DNA from 2 places in the Neobacillus sp. SM06 genome. Region 1 is predicted to be linked to the other one. Evidence: a T-box and tRNA genes for the amino acid it is inferred to sense, from the RefSeq annotation. Region 1 holds a T-box; the other holds one or more tRNA genes.
The links. A T-box is a leader RNA that pairs with one kind of tRNA and senses whether it is charged. The one in region 1 lies ahead of ileS (isoleucine--tRNA ligase), so its partner is inferred to be a tRNA-Ile.
Positions count from the first base shown of each region.

Region 2: it has a tRNA-Ile gene. The T-box ahead of ileS (isoleucine--tRNA ligase) is inferred to sense a tRNA for this amino acid. The anticodon was not compared.

Region 1 covers NZ_JBNWEO010000013.1:175,741-185,401, forward strand. Annotated here, with positions in the region: gene ACQYAD_RS05925 (solute carrier family 23 protein) at 1-33, opposite strand, end outside; gene pyrR (bifunctional pyr operon transcriptional regulator/uracil phosphoribosyltransferase PyrR) at 200-736, opposite strand; gene ACQYAD_RS05935 (RluA family pseudouridine synthase) at 954-1,859, opposite strand; gene lspA (signal peptidase II) at 1,831-2,322, opposite strand; one part of gene ACQYAD_RS05945 (IS630 family transposase) at 2,616-3,171, opposite strand; one part of gene ACQYAD_RS05945 (IS630 family transposase) at 3,170-3,642, opposite strand; gene ACQYAD_RS05950 (hypothetical protein) at 3,732-4,001, opposite strand; gene ileS (isoleucine--tRNA ligase) at 4,142-6,913, opposite strand; T-box leader at 6,964-7,202, opposite strand; gene ACQYAD_RS05960 (DivIVA domain-containing protein) at 7,257-7,772, opposite strand; gene ACQYAD_RS05965 (RNA-binding protein) at 7,859-8,632, opposite strand; gene ACQYAD_RS05970 (YggT family protein) at 8,647-8,910, opposite strand; gene ACQYAD_RS05975 (cell division protein SepF) at 8,917-9,357, opposite strand; gene ACQYAD_RS05980 (YggS family pyridoxal phosphate-dependent enzyme) at 9,354-9,661, opposite strand, start outside.
Region 2 covers NZ_JBNWEO010000011.1:127,494-137,154, reverse strand. Annotated here, with positions in the region: rRNA gene ACQYAD_RS03975 (16S ribosomal RNA) at 1-1,345, shown strand, start outside; rRNA gene ACQYAD_RS03970 (23S ribosomal RNA) at 1,562-4,498, shown strand; rRNA gene rrf (5S ribosomal RNA) at 4,628-4,744, shown strand; tRNA gene ACQYAD_RS03960 (tRNA-Val) at 4,753-4,828, shown strand; tRNA gene ACQYAD_RS03955 (tRNA-Thr) at 4,844-4,919, shown strand; tRNA gene ACQYAD_RS03950 (tRNA-Lys) at 4,927-5,002, shown strand; tRNA gene ACQYAD_RS03945 (tRNA-Leu) at 5,017-5,101, shown strand; tRNA gene ACQYAD_RS03940 (tRNA-Gly) at 5,111-5,185, shown strand; tRNA gene ACQYAD_RS03935 (tRNA-Leu) at 5,191-5,279, shown strand; tRNA gene ACQYAD_RS03930 (tRNA-Arg) at 5,287-5,360, shown strand; tRNA gene ACQYAD_RS03925 (tRNA-Pro) at 5,368-5,444, shown strand; tRNA gene ACQYAD_RS03920 (tRNA-Ala) at 5,458-5,533, shown strand; tRNA gene ACQYAD_RS03915 (tRNA-Met) at 5,559-5,635, shown strand; tRNA gene ACQYAD_RS03910 (tRNA-Ile) at 5,924-6,000, shown strand; tRNA gene ACQYAD_RS03905 (tRNA-Ser) at 6,018-6,110, shown strand; tRNA gene ACQYAD_RS03900 (tRNA-Met) at 6,417-6,490, shown strand; tRNA gene ACQYAD_RS03895 (tRNA-Asp) at 6,494-6,570, shown strand; tRNA gene ACQYAD_RS03890 (tRNA-Phe) at 7,128-7,200, shown strand; tRNA gene ACQYAD_RS03885 (tRNA-His) at 7,239-7,314, shown strand; tRNA gene ACQYAD_RS03880 (tRNA-Gly) at 7,328-7,401, shown strand; tRNA gene ACQYAD_RS03875 (tRNA-Ile) at 7,406-7,482, shown strand; tRNA gene ACQYAD_RS03870 (tRNA-Asn) at 7,615-7,689, shown strand; tRNA gene ACQYAD_RS03865 (tRNA-Ser) at 7,693-7,783, shown strand; tRNA gene ACQYAD_RS03860 (tRNA-Glu) at 7,791-7,862, shown strand; gene glgB (1,4-alpha-glucan branching protein GlgB) at 8,988-9,661, shown strand, end outside.

The DNA.
Region 1 (9,661 bases):
ATCTTTTATATCTAAAATTGGTTGATTTTTCATTATAGCTTCCCCCTACAATCCATTTAAATTCATGGTGAACGATACTAAAGCAGTTAGGAATAAAAAACCTCTTTGCCTGCTGCTGGACAAAGAGGTAGAAAAGGCCGTTTTTTTTGGCTTTTCCCCTTGTCAGCCTCACAGGACTGCCATTAAAAGGGCTGTTTAGTTATAGATCGTAAATGCTTACTTGGTCGATGTTGTCTGCTTCCATCAATTCTACGACAACTTTTTCAGAACTTGATGTCGGAATGTTTTTCCCGACGAAATCTGCCCGGATTGGCAGTTCCCTATGGCCGCGGTCAGCAAGAACAGCAAGCTGGATTGATGCAGGCCGGCCGATATCCATAATTGCATCCATACCTGCCCGGACCGTTCTTCCCGTAAAAAGAACATCGTCAACAAGGATGACTTTTTTATCCGTGATTTCAACCGGAATATCCGAACCCTTTACGAGCGGATAATCGCTTTTCTTCGTTAAATCATCGCGATAGAGTGTGATATCGAGTTCACCCACCGTAATTGAACGTCCTTCGATTTCGGCGATTTTTTCTGCCAGCCGTCTAGCCAAGAAGATTCCCCGGGTGCGAATACCTACAAGGACACAGTCCTCGATACCTTTATTCTTTTCAATTATTTGATGGGCAATTCGTGTTAATGCCCTGCGAATCGCTTGTTCATCCAGCACCAAAGCTTTTTGTTTCATCATTGTCACCTGCTTTTGTTTAAAAATAAAACCTCCCACCGATCCGGCGAGAGGCTGATTGTTCATTTGCATAGAGAAGCTACAGATCACAGTACTTCTGGCTTCTCCATCTAAACCGTTTCCTTCTCAGCCTCACGGGACTGTTCTTAAAGGCATATTCAACTATAGATATCATAGCTTAAATCGACACATTTTGTCAATGCTATTTTTCGTTTTATTATTTTCGCAGCTGTTCAAGTAAGCGGGTGAAATCATCTGGCAGCGGCGCTTCAAATTCCAAATACTCCGCAGTTCTCGGGTGCACAAATCCTAAAATCCCCGCATGCAGCGCCTGTCCATCGATATCTAGCGTTTTTTTGGGACCATATTTAGGATCGCCTGCAAGCGGGTAGCCAATATATTTCATATGCACGCGAATTTGGTGCGTTCGTCCCGTTTCCAATTGGCACTCAATGAACGTATAATTTTGAAACCGTTCAAGCACTTGGAAATGGGTGACAGCATGCTTCCCCGCATCAACCACTGTCATACTTTGCCGGTCTTTTGGATCGCGGCCAAGAGGCGCATCAATCGTTCCGAAGTCATGTGGGATTACACCATGAACAATTGCCTTATATTTCCGGGTGACGGTTTTTTCGACCAGTTGATTCACCAGACTCTCATGTGCCTTGTCAGTTTTCGCCACCATTAACAATCCGGATGTATCTTTATCAATCCGGTGGACAATCCCCGGCCGCAATACTCCATTGATTCCAGACAAATCTTTGCAATGAGCCATCAGGCCGTTTACAAGAGTGCCGGTTAAATGGCCGGGAGCCGGGTGTACAACCATTCCTCTAGGTTTGTTAACGACAAGAACATCGCTGTCCTCATAATAAATATCGAGATCCATTTCTTCAGGTGCAACATCGAGTACTTCCGGTTCTGGTAGACGAATCTCGATATGATCGTCTAAAGAAACTTTGTAATTCGTTTTGACATGCTGCTGATTGACAAGTACCAAGCCCTCTTTAATCCACTGCTGAACTTGGCTTCTTGACCAATCCTCATTCAATAAGGAAAGAACTTTATCAATCCGGTCTCCTTTTTGATCCTCATGAACGATGTGTTCCATTTTCTCCATACGTTTTCTCCTTCGTTTCTCGCTCGTCAAGGAGCATTTGAATCATTAACAGCCCAACGCCAATGACAAGAGATGAATCGGCAACATTAAAGATCGGAAAATCGTAGCTGAAAATGAATGTATGAATAAAATCAACGACTTCTTTTCGCACGACTCGATCGATGAAATTGCCAATTGCCCCGCCAAGCATAAGAGCAAGTGAAACACCTAGCAGGATTTTCCCTTTTGCTGCTTTTTGAATATAATAGACAATTGCCACAATCACAACAAGGGTGATGACATAAAACAGCCACATCTGTCCCTGAAGGATTCCCCATGCGGCTCCCCGGTTTCTGTGTGATGTAATATAAAGAAATTGATCGATAATTGTTATGCTTTGGCCAAATTCCATTTTGGTCACAACGAGCCACTTCGTAACCTGATCCAATCCAATAATGAAAACTGCAATCAAATAATAAAACACTAAGAAAACCTCCGCATCTGCTCGTGACTTCCTTAGCATTTTAGCATAATTTTAACGGATGAGCCAATCCTACTGTAAGCAACGATCAATGAATTGATTTTCGATAATACATTTCTATATATATGGAACTAAACAATTTGGTTCTGTAACGATTTCCTAGATTAATGACAATATTCTACAAAATTTAAGCACAATATACCTGCAATCATCGGAGTTTGTCGAATATCGTTTTAGGCTATTTATTGCTCAATCCGATCCTGGCAATCTGGCTAAAGGTGTAATTGAGTCAATAGTTAAAGCTTAAGACATAGACGATTAACGATTTTCATAGGGTCTTTATTGATTTGTGTAATGAATGTCTGGACAGCCACTCTAATTTCTTCTACCGTTTTATAAAAAACATTATAAATAATTGATTTTTTTAACCATCCCCACAGTCCTTCAATTAGGTTTAACTCTGGGCTGTATGGTGGGAGAAAAACAAGTTGCAGATGATCTTTATGGGCTTCGAGAAAAGGTTGAATCAGTTTCGAGTGGTGGATTCTAGCATTATCCAGTATCATTACAATCTTCTCACCCTTGTATCTGACTACAACTTTTTCAAGAAAAGATAGGAAAACTTGAGCATCATAGTGTTCTTCTTCTGTGACAAACACTTCGCCTGTTTCGTAATCGAGGGTACCAATTAATTTAACCCCGTGATGTTTTCCATAAGTAGGTATCACTTTTTGTTGCCCTTTAGGAAACCATGTATTGGCTAAAGCTTGGTAGTCCCTGATCATGGATTCATCTTGAAACAGAATTCGATCAATTTCGTCATTCATCATTTTTTTTAATCGTTTCAAATTCTTGTTTGAACGCTTCCTGTTTCTCGGGGTCAGCCTTTGCTAGGGTATACGTTGGTTTTGTGTAACTAAATCCCAAACGAGTCAACAATCTCCTTACACCCCGGTCCGTATAAACAATGTCAAATGTTTGCTTAATCCAATCGCGAACAAGAAATGAAGTCCAATTCATTTCTGCGGGAAATCCAACAGCAGCTGGCTTTTTTTCAACAATTAACTGATAGAGTTCCTTTTCTTGTTCCTCTGTTAGTTGACAAGGGCGTCCGGGAGATTGTCCGGGAACTAATCCCTCCAAACCGTTAGTTTTATAGGCTCGAACATAGTTATATATAGTTTGCTCCGTACATTCTAAAAGGTCAGCGATTTCTACATAAGTCCGTCCTTTTAAATGCATGAGGATAGCCTGATAACGTTTAAACATCCGTAGATCCCTTAAACCATGCATACAAGCTTTAACTTCCTGAATTGAATCCATGTTTTCATTTTGAAGGATTTTCATTATGTGTCCGCCTTCCTAAAGGTTTTATTTACCTATAAGAATTGGACAAATTTTCTTAAAATCCTTTAATTCCATTTATATAACTTTTGTAAATCTTCTTTCGTTTTGATTGTAGGCATCATGGCCAGAAGTTCTTGCGGAAACAGCTCTCCTGATAGTTCACATTGCCCAAAACATCCGTTTTTTACTTTATGGATCGCCGAACGTACATCTGTTAATTCAGCTTCTACTATTTTTTTCAGCCAATCATCCATTTTCTTTTTCTTTAAAGAAGAAAGAATCTCTTTTTCGGTTTGACGGAGTTCTACATAGAGCATATCTTCGATTGCATTCATGATGATACCTCCGCTTCATCGTTTTTACTATTTTCTCCCGAGAAAAAGGACTAACACGGGACAACATTTGACAGGTGCTACAGCAATTAACGGCTGAGGAAAAAAACAGAAAAGGCCCCAATAGGGACCTTTTCATTATTTTATGCCAAATGAGCATAGTGTTTTTTGACAACTTCTGCACAGCGCGGACAAAGACTTGGATGCTCATGGTCCTGGCCAACTTCCGGCGTAACCACCCAGCAGCGTTCGCACGTCTCCCCTTCCGCTTTTGTCACCACAATGGCAGCAGAGTCAAGTTTAAGTGCATGTTCAGGAGCTTGATCATATGTTCCGGCAACCTCAAATCCTGAGACAATGAATAGCTGCTGAAGGTTTTCATCAATAGAATCCAAAAGCGCTTTTGTTTTATCATTAACATATATTGTTACTTTCGCCGTTAAGGATTTGCCAATTACTTTTTCATTGCGCGCCTCTTCCAGTGCTTTTAATACGTCATCACGAAGTTTCAAGAACGCAGTCCACTTTGCTTCAAGTGCTTCGGCATTCGCCAATTCCCGGTAGTCCGGCAAGTCTGTCAGTTGAACACTCGCTTCTTTTACAGACGGTATGAAGCTCCACACTTCATCTGCTGTATGCGGAAGGATTGGTGCAACGAGCTTCGCTAATGCCAGCAATGATTCATATAAAACCGTCTGGATGGCACGGCGATCATGGTGATCTTTCGCTTCAATGTAAAGAATATCTTTGGCAAAATCAAGATAAAAGGCGCTTAAATCAAGTGTACAGAAATTATTGACTGCATGATAAATGCCGGCAAATTCGAAGTTTTCATATGCATTTTTCGTATATTTAATCAATTTATTTAATTTAACGAGCATAAATTGATCCACTTCTCTTAATTCCTCGTATTGAAGCGCATCCGTTTCCGGTTGAAAATCGGCCAGGTTGCCAAGCAAGAAGCGGAACGTGTTGCGGATTTTTCGGTATACTTCAGCTACCTGTTTCAAAATTGCATCCGAAACGCGGACATCGGACTGATAATCTACCGAGGCAACCCAAAGCCTTAAAATATCTGCACCAAGCTGGTTCATTACTTTTGCCGGTACAACAACGTTGCCAATCGACTTGCTCATTTTTCTTCCTTCGCCATCAAGCGCAAATCCATGGCTTAGCACGCCTTTATATGGAGCTTTGCCAGTAACGGCAACCGCTGTTGATAAAGAAGAGTTGAACCAGCCGCGGTATTGGTCAGAGCCTTCCAAGTAAAGGTCGGCCGGACGCTTGAGATCTTCCCGCTCCTCCAATACGGCTTGATGCGATGAACCGGAGTCAAACCAAACATCCATAATATCCGTTTCTTTTGTAAACTGGCCGTTTGGGCTGCTTGGATGGGTGAATCCTTCTGGCAGCAATTCCTTTGCATCAAGTTCAAACCAAACGTTTGAACCGTGTTCGCGGAATAATTGCGAAATATGGTTAATAGTCTCATCATTGATGATCGCTTCGCCATTTTCTCCGTAAAACACCGGAATTGGCACGCCCCAGGCACGCTGCCTTGAAATACACCAGTCGCCGCGGTCGCGAACCATATTGTAAAGCCGCGTTTCCCCCCATGCCGGAACCCATTTCGTTTCTTTTACCGCTTCAAGCAGGTCGTTGCGAAAATCTTTAATGGAAGCGAACCATTGAGCCGTTGCTCGGAAAATAACCGGTTTTTTCGTCCGCCAATCATGCGGATACGAGTGGGTGATGAAAGATAGCTTTAATAATGCGCCCGCTTCCTCCAGCCTTTCGCCGATTGCTTTATTTGCATCGTCGTAAAACAGACCTTCAAACCCTGGCGCCTCTTCTGTCATGCAGCCTTTATCGTCAACAGGACAAAGAACATCCAACCCGTATTTTTGCCCGACATAAAAGTCATCTTCCCCGTGTCCGGGTGCTGTATGAACACATCCTGTACCAGCATCGGTTGTTACGTGTTCACCAAGCATCACAAGCGAATCGCGACCATATAATGGGTGCTCGGCAAGGATGTTCTCAAGCTGCGTTCCTTTTACCGTTTGAACAATCTCTGGATTTTCCCAGCCAATTTCATTTGTAACTGATTCTAAAAGGGCTTCGGCAACCAGATATTTATTTCCGCTAACGTTGACCACTACATAGGTTAAATCCGGATGAACGCAAATGCCGAGATTGGCAGGAATTGTCCATGGTGTTGTCGTCCAAATGACGATATTTGTATCAGAATCAAGAACATTTTTTCCATCTTTTACTTTAAAGGCAACGAAAATGGACGGAGAGCGCTTGTCTTTGTATTCAATTTCTGCTTCTGCTAATGCAGATTCGCTCGAAGGCGACCAGTAAACAGGCTTTTTCCCTTTATAGATGTAGCCTTTTTTCGCCATTTCGCCAAACACTTTAATTTGCTGTGCTTCATATTCAGGCTTCAGTGTAATATAAGGATTTTCCCAGTCGCCGCGAACGCCTAAACGTTTAAATTGGGAACGCTGGTTGTCGATTTGCTGTAAGGCATATTCCGCACAAAGCTTTCGAAATTCTGCAACGGTCATTTCTTTCCGTTTGACACCTTTATTTGTTAATGCCTGTTCGATCGGCAGTCCGTGCGTATCCCAACCTGGTACATATGGGGCATGATAGCCGCTCATCGATTTGTAGCGAACAATAAAATCCTTTAATATTTTGTTAAGCGCATGCCCCATATGGATATCACCATTGGCATACGGCGGGCCATCATGCAGCACGTACATTGGCCGGTCTTTTGTCCGCTCTTGAACTTGTTTATAAATATCCATTCCTTCCCATTTTTCCTGAATTTCAGGTTCCCTATTTGGAAGATTACCGCGCATCGGAAAATCGGTCTGCGGCATTAATAGCGTATCTTTGTATTCCATTACCATTTCCTCCTGTTCCTTTTTCCAAACAAAAAAACCTTCTCATCCCAAATAGGGACGAGAAGGTTTGATTCCCGTGGTACCACCCTGATTGACAGCATTGCAAAACGCTGCCCTCTTCGTCTATTCGTAACGTGAACAACCCGCCGATGCCTAATTCCCGATCATTTTGAGTTTCAGCACGGAACTCCGGGGTGATCCCATTTTTCTCTTTTTGCCAGGCTTTCACCATCCCCAGCTCGCTATGAAAAAGGTTCGAAAAATGTACTGTCCCCTTCACTGTCATTGAACGGCTATATTGTTTATTGAAAAATTATAGTCGAAAGGATGCTTGTCCGTCAAGTTATGCCAGCGAATCTTCCGCCTGATTGGCTTTCAATTCAGTTGCATCCAGCTCATATTCAAGCAAATGATCCCAGTCATCATTGTTAAGCAGATCGAGTTGGGCTTCAACAAGCATTTTAAAGCGGGTACGGAAGACCTTCGACTGCTTTTTCAGCTCTTCAATTTCGAGAGCAATTTTTCTTGCTTTCGACAAGGACTCATTGATGATCCGATCGGAGTTTTTCTCCGCTTCCTTGATGATCAGCTTTGCTTCTTTTTGCGCGTTTCGTTTAACCTCTTCTCCAGCCTCCTGAGCAATGACAATTGATTTGTTCAGTGTTTCTTCAATATTGGAAAAATGGCTTAATCGCTCTTTCATTTCCGCCAGGCGTTCTTCCAAATCCTTTTTTTCACGCAAAACCAATTCATAATCTTTAATGACCTGGTCAAGAAACTCATTTACCTCATCTTCGTCATAGCCTCTAAAACCTTTTGTAAATTCTTTGTTGTGTATATCCAACGGCGTTAATGGCATAGTGCCACCTCCATAATGAATTGTCAGCTTTTATGTATACTAGATTCATTCGACAATTTTCAAGCAATTCCTGCTAGAAAAACAAATTATTTTTGTTTTCCGGCTCGAATTCGCCATTTTTCTTTCTTTGTCTTTCCCTCAATAGACAAAATTTTCGCTCTGCCGTGACCACGCACGGAAATCATGTCGCTTTCTTTTACTTCAAACGAAGGATTTTCAACGGGCGTCCAATTGACTTTGACAAGTCCTGCCTGAATCAGCGTTTGCGATTTTTGCCTCGCTAGATGATAAATCCCGGAGACAGCAGTGTCGAGACGAAGCGATGAAACCGTCAAATCCTGATCAGTCCATAAATCTTCTATAATCAGTGCTTTCTCAAGCGGCTGCAACAGCAGCTGAACAGCTGCCTTGCCAATTGATTTTACTTGCAATTCAACATAATCACCCACATCTTCACTGACAAAAAACTGGATGTGTTTGTCTTTAACGAGTATATCGCCAAATTTCCCCCGTTTCAGCCCGACTGACATTAGAGTGCCTAAAACTTGAGGATGCTCGATGGTGATGAATTTGCTTGGATAGTCAACTTCATATAAGCGAATGTGAAAATCCTTGTCAGCGGCAGGCAAATAATCGGGGAGCAGCAGCGCTCTTTTCCGTTCGGCGACAGAAGTTCCGCCAAAAAACGCCGCCTGTACATCCGAATTCTCCCCAACAAGCAATTTAACAATCTGTTGTTCGCGCGGATCAAGAAAATCAGTCAGCTTCGGTACATGCGTTCTCTCGACACTGTTTTTCCAATTCAGAACCTGATCAATAAACTCTTTTTCTTCCGGTCGAAAATGCTGATAAATATTCATAACTACTCCACTAACTAGGCGATCCAGTTAAAAATTTGCGCCAGTCCCGAGGCTGCAAAATTCAACACCAAAATAGCGATGATCGGGGAAAAGTCAATCATTCCAATCGGCGGAATGAATCTGCGAAACGGTTCGAGATAGGGTTCGCAAATCCTTGCAAGAAATTGGCCAATGGCAGTACCCCTTGCGTTTGGAAACCAAGACATAAAAATATAAACAATCAATGCATAAGAATAATACGTAATCAATTTTGTTAAAATGACAAAAACAGTTGTCATATCTGCTTACCACCTCTTATCTTGAAAATCATGTTCTTGAACGATCTCGGAAATATTACCTGCTATCTCCACATTATCTGGCGTACAAAGAAAGATACTTGTGCCAATCCGTTGAATATCGCCGCCAATCGCATACACAGTTCCGCTTAAAAAATCAACAATCCGCTTCGCCTGATCATGGTCAATCCGCTGCAGGTTTACAACCACCGCCCGACGGCTTTTTAAATGATCGGCAACTTCCTGTGCCTCTGCATACACACGGGGCTCAACCAAAATAACTTTTGCCGATTTTTGTACGCTTTGCAAGCTGACGACATTGGGCGATTTTACCTGATGCTGGTTCCTTTGTGGTTGTTTTACCGGCTCTGGCGTTTCTTCATATTCTTCATTCTCATCATATTCATCGTCTAGAAAGAAAAATGTTTTAATTTTTGATTTAATGCTCATTTCGTCACCCTCTCTTCATCTTCACCGACAAGCGCGGTTCCTATTCTGACCATTGTTGCCCCTTCTTCTACCGCAATGTGAAAATCATTCGACATCCCCATGGATAGATGGTCACAAGGTGCAAAAGCAAATTGACGAGCCTTTACTTGCTCACGCAGTTCTCTTAAGAGCCGAAAACAGTTGCGAAGCACTTCTTCGTCGTTTGTCAGCGGAGCCATCGTCATTAAACCGACGATTCCAATTTTATCAAATGCTTGAAGCTGTTCAATAAACGGAATGACCTCATCAGGATGCAACCCATGCT
Region 2 (9,661 bases), on a different contig from region 1:
GAAAGACGGCTTTTGCTGTCACTTACAGATGGGCCCGCGGCGCATTAGCTAGTTGGTGAGGTAACGGCTCACCAAGGCAACGATGCGTAGCCGACCTGAGAGGGTGATCGGCCACACTGGGACTGAGACACGGCCCAGACTCCTACGGGAGGCAGCAGTAGGGAATCTTCCGCAATGGACGAAAGTCTGACGGAGCAACGCCGCGTGAGTGATGAAGGCCTTCGGGTCGTAAAACTCTGTTGTTAGGGAAGAACAAGTATCGGAGTAACTGCCGGTACCTTGACGGTACCTAACCAGAAAGCCACGGCTAACTACGTGCCAGCAGCCGCGGTAATACGTAGGTGGCAAGCGTTGTCCGGAATTATTGGGCGTAAAGCGCGCGCAGGCGGTTCTTTAAGTCTGATGTGAAAGCCCCCGGCTCAACCGGGGAGGGTCATTGGAAACTGGGGAACTTGAGTGCAGAAGAGGAAAGCGGAATTCCACGTGTAGCGGTGAAATGCGTAGAGATGTGGAGGAACACCAGTGGCGAAGGCGGCTTTCTGGTCTGTAACTGACGCTGAGGCGCGAAAGCGTGGGGAGCAAACAGGATTAGATACCCTGGTAGTCCACGCCGTAAACGATGAGTGCTAAGTGTTAGAGGGTTTCCGCCCTTTAGTGCTGCAGCTAACGCATTAAGCACTCCGCCTGGGGAGTACGGCCGCAAGGCTGAAACTCAAAGGAATTGACGGGGGCCCGCACAAGCGGTGGAGCATGTGGTTTAATTCGAAGCAACGCGAAGAACCTTACCAGGTCTTGACATCCTCTGACACTCCTAGAGATAGGACTTTCCCCTTCGGGGGACAGAGTGACAGGTGGTGCATGGTTGTCGTCAGCTCGTGTCGTGAGATGTTGGGTTAAGTCCCGCAACGAGCGCAACCCTTGATCTTAGTTGCCAGCATTTAGTTGGGCACTCTAAGGTGACTGCCGGTGACAAACCGGAGGAAGGTGGGGATGACGTCAAATCATCATGCCCCTTATGACCTGGGCTACACACGTGCTACAATGGATGGTACAAAGGGCAGCAAGACCGCGAGGTTTAGCCAATCCCATAAAACCATTCTCAGTTCGGATTGCAGGCTGCAACTCGCCTGCATGAAGCCGGAATCGCTAGTAATCGCGGATCAGCATGCCGCGGTGAATACGTTCCCGGGCCTTGTACACACCGCCCGTCACACCACGAGAGTTTGTAACACCCGAAGTCGGTGGGGTAACCGTAAGGAGCCAGCCGCCTAAGGTGGGACAGATGATTGGGGTGAAGTCGTAACAAGGTAGCCGTATCGGAAGGTGCGGCTGGATCACCTCCTTTCTAAGGGAAATGTTCTTTTTGAACATCAATGAGTTGGTTTTTTGTTGGCGTGTTGGGTGTTTAGTTTTGAGAGAACAATCTCTCTTTTTTTCCATTCGTTCTTTGAAAACTAGATAATCGTATAGAAGAAGTAACCAAGTAAGAACCGAGTGATCGCCATTTTAGATTTTCAACCTTTTTCAAGGCGAAATAGAAGCACAGCTTATATGAGCCGTAGGTTAAGTTAGAAAGGGCGCACGGTGGATGCCTTGGCACTAGGAGCCGATGAAGGACGGGACTAACACCGATATGCTTCGGGGAGCTGTAAGTAAGCTTTGATCCGGAGATTTCCGAATGGGGAAACCCGCTGTTCGTAATGGAACAGTATCTTTACCTGAATCCATAGGGTAATGAAGGCAGACCCGGGGAACTGAAACATCTAAGTACCCGGAGGAAGAGAAAGCAAACGCGATTCCCCAAGTAGCGGCGAGCGAAACGGGAACAGCCCAAACCGAAAGGCTTGCCTTTCGGGGTTGTAGGACACTCAATATGGAGTTACAAAGGAACGGGGTAAATGAAGCGATCTGGAAAGGTCTGCCGTAGAAGGTAAAAGCCCTGTAGTTGAAACTTCGTTCCCTCCTGAGTGGATCCTGAGTACGGCCGGACACGTGAAATCCGGTCGGAAGCTGGGACGACCATCTCCCAAGGCTAAATACTCCCTAGTGACCGATAGTGAACCAGTACCGTGAGGGAAAGGTGAAAAGCACCCCGGAAGGGGAGTGAAACAGTTCCTGAAACCGTGTGCCTACAAGTAGTCAAAGCGCGTTTTTGCGTAATGGCGTGCCTTTTGTAGAATGAACCGGCGAGTTACGATTACATGCAAGGTTAAGTTGAAGAGACGGAGCCGCAGCGAAAGCGAGTCTTAATTAGGGCGTAAGAGTATGTGGTCGTAGACCCGAAACCAGGTGATCTACCCATGTCCAGGGTGAAGGTAGGGTAACACCTACTGGAGGCCCGAACCGACGCACGTTGAAAAGTGCGCGGATGAGGTGTGGGTAGCGGAGAAATTCCAATCGAACTTGGAGATAGCTGGTTCTCTCCGAAATAGCTTTAGGGCTAGCCTCACGTGCAAGAGTCTTGGAGGTAGAGCACTGTTTGGACTAGGGGCCCTCATCGGGTTACCGAATTCAGACAAACTCCGAATGCCAAAGACTTATCCGTGGGAGTCAGACTGCGAGTGATAAGATCCGTAGTCAAAAGGGAAACAGCCCAGACCACCAGCTAAGGTCCCAAAGTATACGTTAAGTGGAAAAGGATGTGGAGTTGCTTAGACAACCAGGATGTTGGCTTAGAAGCAGCCACCATTTAAAGAGTGCGTAATAGCTCACTGGTCGAGTGACTCTGCGCCGAAAATGTACCGGGGCTAAACGTATCACCGAAGCTGTGGGTGGACACCGATGGTGTCCGCGGTAGGAGAGCGTTCTAAGGGCGTTGAAGCGGGATCGGAAGGACCCGTGGAGCGCTTAGAAGTGAGAATGCCGGTATGAGTAGCGAAAGATGAGTGAGAATCTCATCCACCGAATGCCTAAGGTTTCCTGAGGAAGGCTCGTCCGCTCAGGGTTAGTCGGGACCTAAGCCGAGGCCGAAAGGCGTAGGCGATGGACAACAGGTTGATATTCCTGTACCACCTCTTTATTGTTTGAGCGATGGGGGGACGCAGGAGGATAGGGTAAGCGCACTGCTGGATATGTGCGTGTAAGCAGTTAGGCTGTCAGCGAGGCAAATCCCGCTGGCAATAGGCTCGAGCTGTGATGCCGAGGGAAATAGAGTACCGAAGTTCCTGATTCCACACTGCCAAGAAAAGCCTCTAGTGAGATAAAAGGTGCCCGTACCGCAAACCGACACAGGTAGGCGAGGAGAGAATCCTAAGGTGAGCGAGAGAACTCTCGTTAAGGAACTCGGCAAAATGACCCCGTAACTTCGGGAGAAGGGGTGCTCTTTGGGGTTTACGCCCCGAAGAGCCGCAGTGAATAGGCCCAGGCGACTGTTTAGCAAAAACACAGGTCTCTGCGAAGCCGCAAGGCGAAGTATAGGGGCTGACGCCTGCCCGGTGCTGGAAGGTTAAGAGGAGGGGTTAGCTGCAAAGCGAAGCTCTGAATTGAAGCCCCAGTAAACGGCGGCCGTAACTATAACGGTCCTAAGGTAGCGAAATTCCTTGTCGGGTAAGTTCCGACCCGCACGAAAGGCGTAACGATCTGGGCACTGTCTCAACGAGAGACTCGGTGAAATTATAGTACCTGTGAAGATGCAGGTTACCCGCGACAGGACGGAAAGACCCCGTGGAGCTTTACTGTAGCCTGATATTGAATTTCGGTACAGCTTGTACAGGATAGGTAGGAGCCGTAGAAACCGGAGCGCCAGCTTCGGTGGAGGCGTCGGTGGGATACTACCCTGGCTGTATTGAAATTCTAACCCGCACCCCTCACTCGGGGTGGGAGACAGTGTCAGGTGGGCAGTTTGACTGGGGCGGTCGCCTCCTAAAGAGTAACGGAGGCGCCCAAAGGTTCCCTCAGAATGGTTGGAAATCATTCGTAGAGTGTAAAGGCACAAGGGAGCTTGACTGCGAGACCTACAAGTCGAGCAGGGACGAAAGTCGGGCTTAGTGATCCGGTGGTTCCGCATGGAAGGGCCATCGCTCAACGGATAAAAGCTACCCCGGGGATAACAGGCTTATCTCCCCCAAGAGTCCACATCGACGGGGAGGTTTGGCACCTCGATGTCGGCTCATCGCATCCTGGGGCTGTAGTCGGTCCCAAGGGTTGGGCTGTTCGCCCATTAAAGCGGTACGCGAGCTGGGTTCAGAACGTCGTGAGACAGTTCGGTCCCTATCCGTCGTGGGCGCAGGAAATTTGAGAGGAGCTGTCCTTAGTACGAGAGGACCGGGATGGACGCACCGCTGGTGTACCAGTTGTCTTGCCAAAGGCATCGCTGGGTAGCTATGTGCGGACGGGATAAGTGCTGAAAGCATCTAAGCATGAAGCCCCCCTCAAGATGAGATTTCCCATAGCGTCAAGCTAGTAAGATCCCTGAAAGACGATCAGGTTGATAGGTCAGAGGTGGAAGCGCGGTGACGTGTGGAGCTGACTGATACTAATCGATCGAGGACTTAACCAATATCATTTGATGTGCGAACTCGTTCTTCCTTTACTTCTTCTTGATTACCTAGTTTTGAGGGAATGAATTTTCAATTTTCTCTTGAAAAAATTGAAAAAGGCATTATAATAAAACATGTCTTGCCCATAGTCTGGCGGCAATGGCGAGAAGGTCACACCCGTTCCCATACCGAACACGGAAGTTAAGCTTCTTAGCGCCGATGGTAGTTGGAACGCAAGTTCCTGCGAGAGTAGGACGCTGCCAGGCGATTGTATGGAGGATTAGCTCAGCTGGGAGAGCATCTGCCTTACAAGCAGAGGGTCGGCGGTTCGATCCCGTCATCCTCCACCATATAATTTTTTGTTTGCCGGTCTAGCTCAATTGGTAGAGCAACTGACTTGTAATCAGTAGGTTGGGGGTTCAAGTCCTCTGGCCGGCACCATGTGTACGAGCCATTAGCTCAGTCGGTAGAGCATCTGACTTTTAATCAGAGGGTCGAAGGTTCGAGTCCTTCATGGCTCACCATTTTTAATGAACATGCGGGTGTGGCGGAATTGGCAGACGCACCAGACTTAGGATCTGGCGCCGTAAGGCGTGGGGGTTCGACTCCCTTCACCCGCACCATTTTAAAATGCGGAAGTAGTTCAGTGGTAGAACACCACCTTGCCAAGGTGGGGGTCGCGGGTTCGAATCCCGTCTTCCGCTCCATTATTGCCGGGGTGGCGGAACTGGCAGACGCACAGGACTTAAAATCCTGCGGTAGGTGACTACCGTACCGGTTCGATTCCGGTCCTCGGCACCATTTAAATGCGCCCGTAGCTCAATTGGATAGAGCGTCTGACTACGGATCAGAAGGTTATGGGTTCGACTCCTTTCGGGCGCGCTTGTATCGGGAAGTAGCTCAGCTTGGTAGAGCACTTGGTTTGGGACCAAGGGGTCGCAGGTTCGAATCCTGTCTTCCCGACCATCAAGTTTTTTTTGGGGGATTAGCTCAGCTGGGAGAGCGCCTGCTTTGCACGCAGGAGGTCAGCGGTTCGATCCCGCTATCCTCCACCAAAATCAACATATAATTCATTTATTTGGCGGTGTAGCTCAGCTGGCTAGAGCGTACGGTTCATACCCGTAAGGTCGGGGGTTCGATCCCCTCCGCCGCTACCAATATATATATTACCTTAAGGATCATTAGCTCAGCTGGTTAGAGCAACGAGCCGAGCTTCTAAGAATACTCTACGAGTTGTACCCATCGAGCCACAACATGAATAGTCTTACTGAGATGGGGACAGACATAAAAAGGTAAAGAGAACTATATTTGGACCTTTAGCTCAGCTGGTTAGAGCAACGAGCCGGGCTTCTAAGAATACTCTACGAGTTGTACCCATCGAGCCACAACATGAATAGTCTTACTGAGATGGGGACAGACATAAAAAAGTAAAGAGAACTATATTTGGACCTTTAGCTCAGCTGGTTAGAGCAGACGGCTCATAACCGTCCGGTCGTAGGTTCGAGTCCTACAAGGTCCACCATTAATACTTATATTTATGGAGGAATACCCAAGTCTGGCTGAAGGGATCGGTCTTGAAAACCGACAGGCGGGTTAAACCGCGCGGGGGTTCGAATCCCTCTTCCTCCGCCATTTAAATGTAGTACTTTTTATTATCGCGGGGTGGAGCAACGAGCAAAGCATCGTTGAATTATCTGCGAGTTGTACTCAACGAACAGCATCTTGAATAAGCCTTTTGAGTTGAGGACAGTCCAATGCTATCTAAGGGCATGGAAAAAATAAATACTTTTTTATTATCGCGGGGTGGAGCAACGAGCAAAGCATCGTTGAATTATCTGCGAGTTGTACTCAACGAACAGCATCTTGAATAAGCCTTTTGAGTTGAGGACAGTCCAATGCTATCTAAGGGCATGGAAAAAATAAATACTTTTTTATTATCGCGGGGTGGAGCAGTCCGGTAGCTCGTCGGGCTCATAACCCGAAGGTCGCAGGTTCAAATCCTGCCCCCGCAATCTGGTCTGGTAGTTCAGTTGGTTAGAATGCCTGCCTGTCACGCAGGAGGTCGCGGGTTCGAGTCCCGTCCAGACCGCCACTATAATTAAAATAATACGGCTCGGTAGCTCAGTCAGTAGAGCATGTTACTTGCATCTGTGAATAAGCTTCCGGTGCAACATGTGAGAAAGATCGAGAGATTCTTTCGAACAAAGGACAATTGGGAAATAGTTTAGGTTATTAAAATAAAATGGCTCGGTAGCTCAGTCGGTAGAGCATGTTGCTCACATCTGTGAATAAGCTCCCGGTGCAACATGTGAGAAAGATCGTAAGATTCTTTCGAACAAAGGACGATTGTGAAATAATTTTAGGGTTCTTTAATAATATGGCTCGGTAGCTCAGTCGGTAGAGCATGTTGCTTGCATCTGTGAATAAGCTTCCGGTGCAACATGTGAGAAAGATCGAGAGATTCTTTCGAACAAAGGACGATTGTGAAATAATTTTAGGGTTCTTTAATAATATGGCTCGGTAGCTCAGTCGGTAGAGCATGTTGCTTGCATCTGTGAATAAGCTTCCGGTGCAACATGTGAGAAAGATCGAGAGATTCTTTCGAACAAAGGACGATTGTGAAATAATTTTAGGGTTCTTTAATAATATGGCTCGGTAGCTCAGTCGGTAGAGCAAAGGACTGAAAATCCTTGTGTCGGCGGTTCGATTCCGTCCCGAGCCACCTTACTTGTTGTCGTTAACTACAATCATTTTATGATGGCGGCTGTGGCGAAGTGGTTAACGCACCAGATTGTGGCTCTGGCATTCGTGGGTTCGATTCCCATCAGTCGCCCCATTTAAAAATCTATGCGGGTGTAGTTTAATGGTAAAACTCCAGCCTTCCAAGCTGATGTCGTGGGTTCGATTCCCATCACCCGCTCCATAATGGGCCTATAGCTCAGCTGGTTAGAGCGCACGCCTGATAAGCGTGAGGTCGATGGTTCAAGTCCATTTAGGCCCACCATTATTTTTTCATCAGTTTCGTGGCAGAAACGAACAAAACGTAATGTATATGTTTCGAGTTATACCCATCGAACCTTATTTTGGCTCAACAAAATGAGGTGGGAACATGGGTTTATGAATCAAATATAATTATTCCGCAGTAGCTCAGTGGTAGAGCTATCGGCTGTTAACCGATCGGTCGTAGGTTCGAATCCTACCTGCGGAGCCATATGGAGAAGTACTCAAGTGGCTGAAGAGGCGCCCCTGCTAAGGGTGTAGGTCGGGTAACCGGCGCGAGGGTTCAAATCCCTCCTTCTCCGCCAGAACTTTGGCCCCTTGGTCAAGCGGTTAAGACACCGCCCTTTCACGGCGGTAACACGGGTTCGAATCCCGTAGGGGTCATTTGCAAAAGCTGATAACAAACGTTATCAGCTTTTTTCGTATATCAAAATTTATATGTCGCCCCTTTTTATATTAAAAAGATGTCTATCAGATAGAATGACTCAAAATCTTTTTTTAGTTTTCCTAATGCCCAATTCTCAGGTTTTACAATAGACAAAAAGACTGCTTCTCAATCATGATTGATTGGAGCCTATGATTCCCAAAAAGGATGAAGCTCCGCAAAAACGGGATTCAAAGCAGGCGTATGATGCCCAAAAAGGATGAAGTTCTGCAAAAATGGGAATCAAAGCGGGTGTATGATTCCCAAAAAGGGTGAAGATTCGCAAAAACGGGAATCAAAGCGGGTGTATGATTCCCAAAAAGGATGAAGCTCTGCAAAAATGGGAATCAAAGCGGGTGTATGATTCCCGAAAAGGGTGAAGTCCAGCGAAAAAGGGAATCAAAGCAGGCGTATGATGCACGATGAAAGGGTATTCGCCAATAAGTATTAATGGGATCATATGAGGCTTGGCAGCCGGATGTTTGGATTTACAAAAAGATTAGTTGCAAACTTCAAAGAATTATTTCTAATTTTAACATATAACTACACGGTGATTACTTTGCCGTTGTTGGGCTCCCTGTTTCGAGGTCGATTCGTGAACTGAAAAGAGCGGGTAACAGGCTTCCATTTCTACTTTTTCATGGAAATATAAATTCAAAGAAACACGAGTACCTCGACAGCCGCTTTCTCCTTATTTCTTCCTTTTTGAATAAAATGTATACTCTTTTTTAAATCCCTTAGACCAGAAAATTATTATACATACAATAATATTCTCTTTGTTTTTAATAAACCGTTCCGAAAAAAATTCCACAAAAGTAGACAACCGAAACAAATAAGCAGTCTCCCTCTAAACAAGAAAAATTTTTATGAAGTGAAGAATTTTGTGAAATAATGCAGGATTGTGTCGATTTGTGACGCAAAAACTTTAAATTCGACATAATTCTAGCGCAAATCGATTAAACTATATCGATTTATAGATTAATATGTCAGAAAAATAAATAAATTATCTCAAGGAATTTTGACTTATCTGGAGAATTAATATAATAATGCGGAAATATATTTTTTAAGTAGGGATGAGGGATCGAATGGCAGTGAATACTTACTATCCAACAGATTATCAGATTCATTTGTTCCATGAAGGAAATCTTTTTCAGAGTCATCAGCTTTTCGGCGCGCATGTTTTGAAACAATCCAATTCGGTTTGTACGCGTTTTATCGTATGGGCGCCCAATGCGCAAAAAGTACGATTGGCTGGCGATTTTAATCAGTGGTGCGGGGAAGGATACGAACTTGAAAAGATAAATGATCAAGGAATTTGGATCCTCTTCGTTGATGAAGACCTTGAAGGAAGCTTGTATAAATATGAAATTTTTACAGAACACGGCGGTGTCCAGCTTAAATCTGATCCATTTGCATTTTATTCAGAGCTCAGACCAAACACGGCCTCCATTGTCTACAACATCAAGACCTATGACTGGAAGGATTCTCAATGGAATGCCAAAAAAGAAAAGAAAAACGCTTTAACGGAACCGATCCTTATTTATGAAGTACATTTCGGTTCGTGGAAAAAGAAAGAAGATGGTGAATTTTTCACTTATCGGGAAATGGCGGATGAATTGATTCCATATGTCAAAGAGCATGGATTCACCCATATTGAACTGCTGCCTCTTGTTGAGCACCCGCTCGACGTTTCATGGGGATACCAGGGAACGGGTTATTTCTCTCCCACTTCACGGTACGGCACACCCGAAGAGTTAAT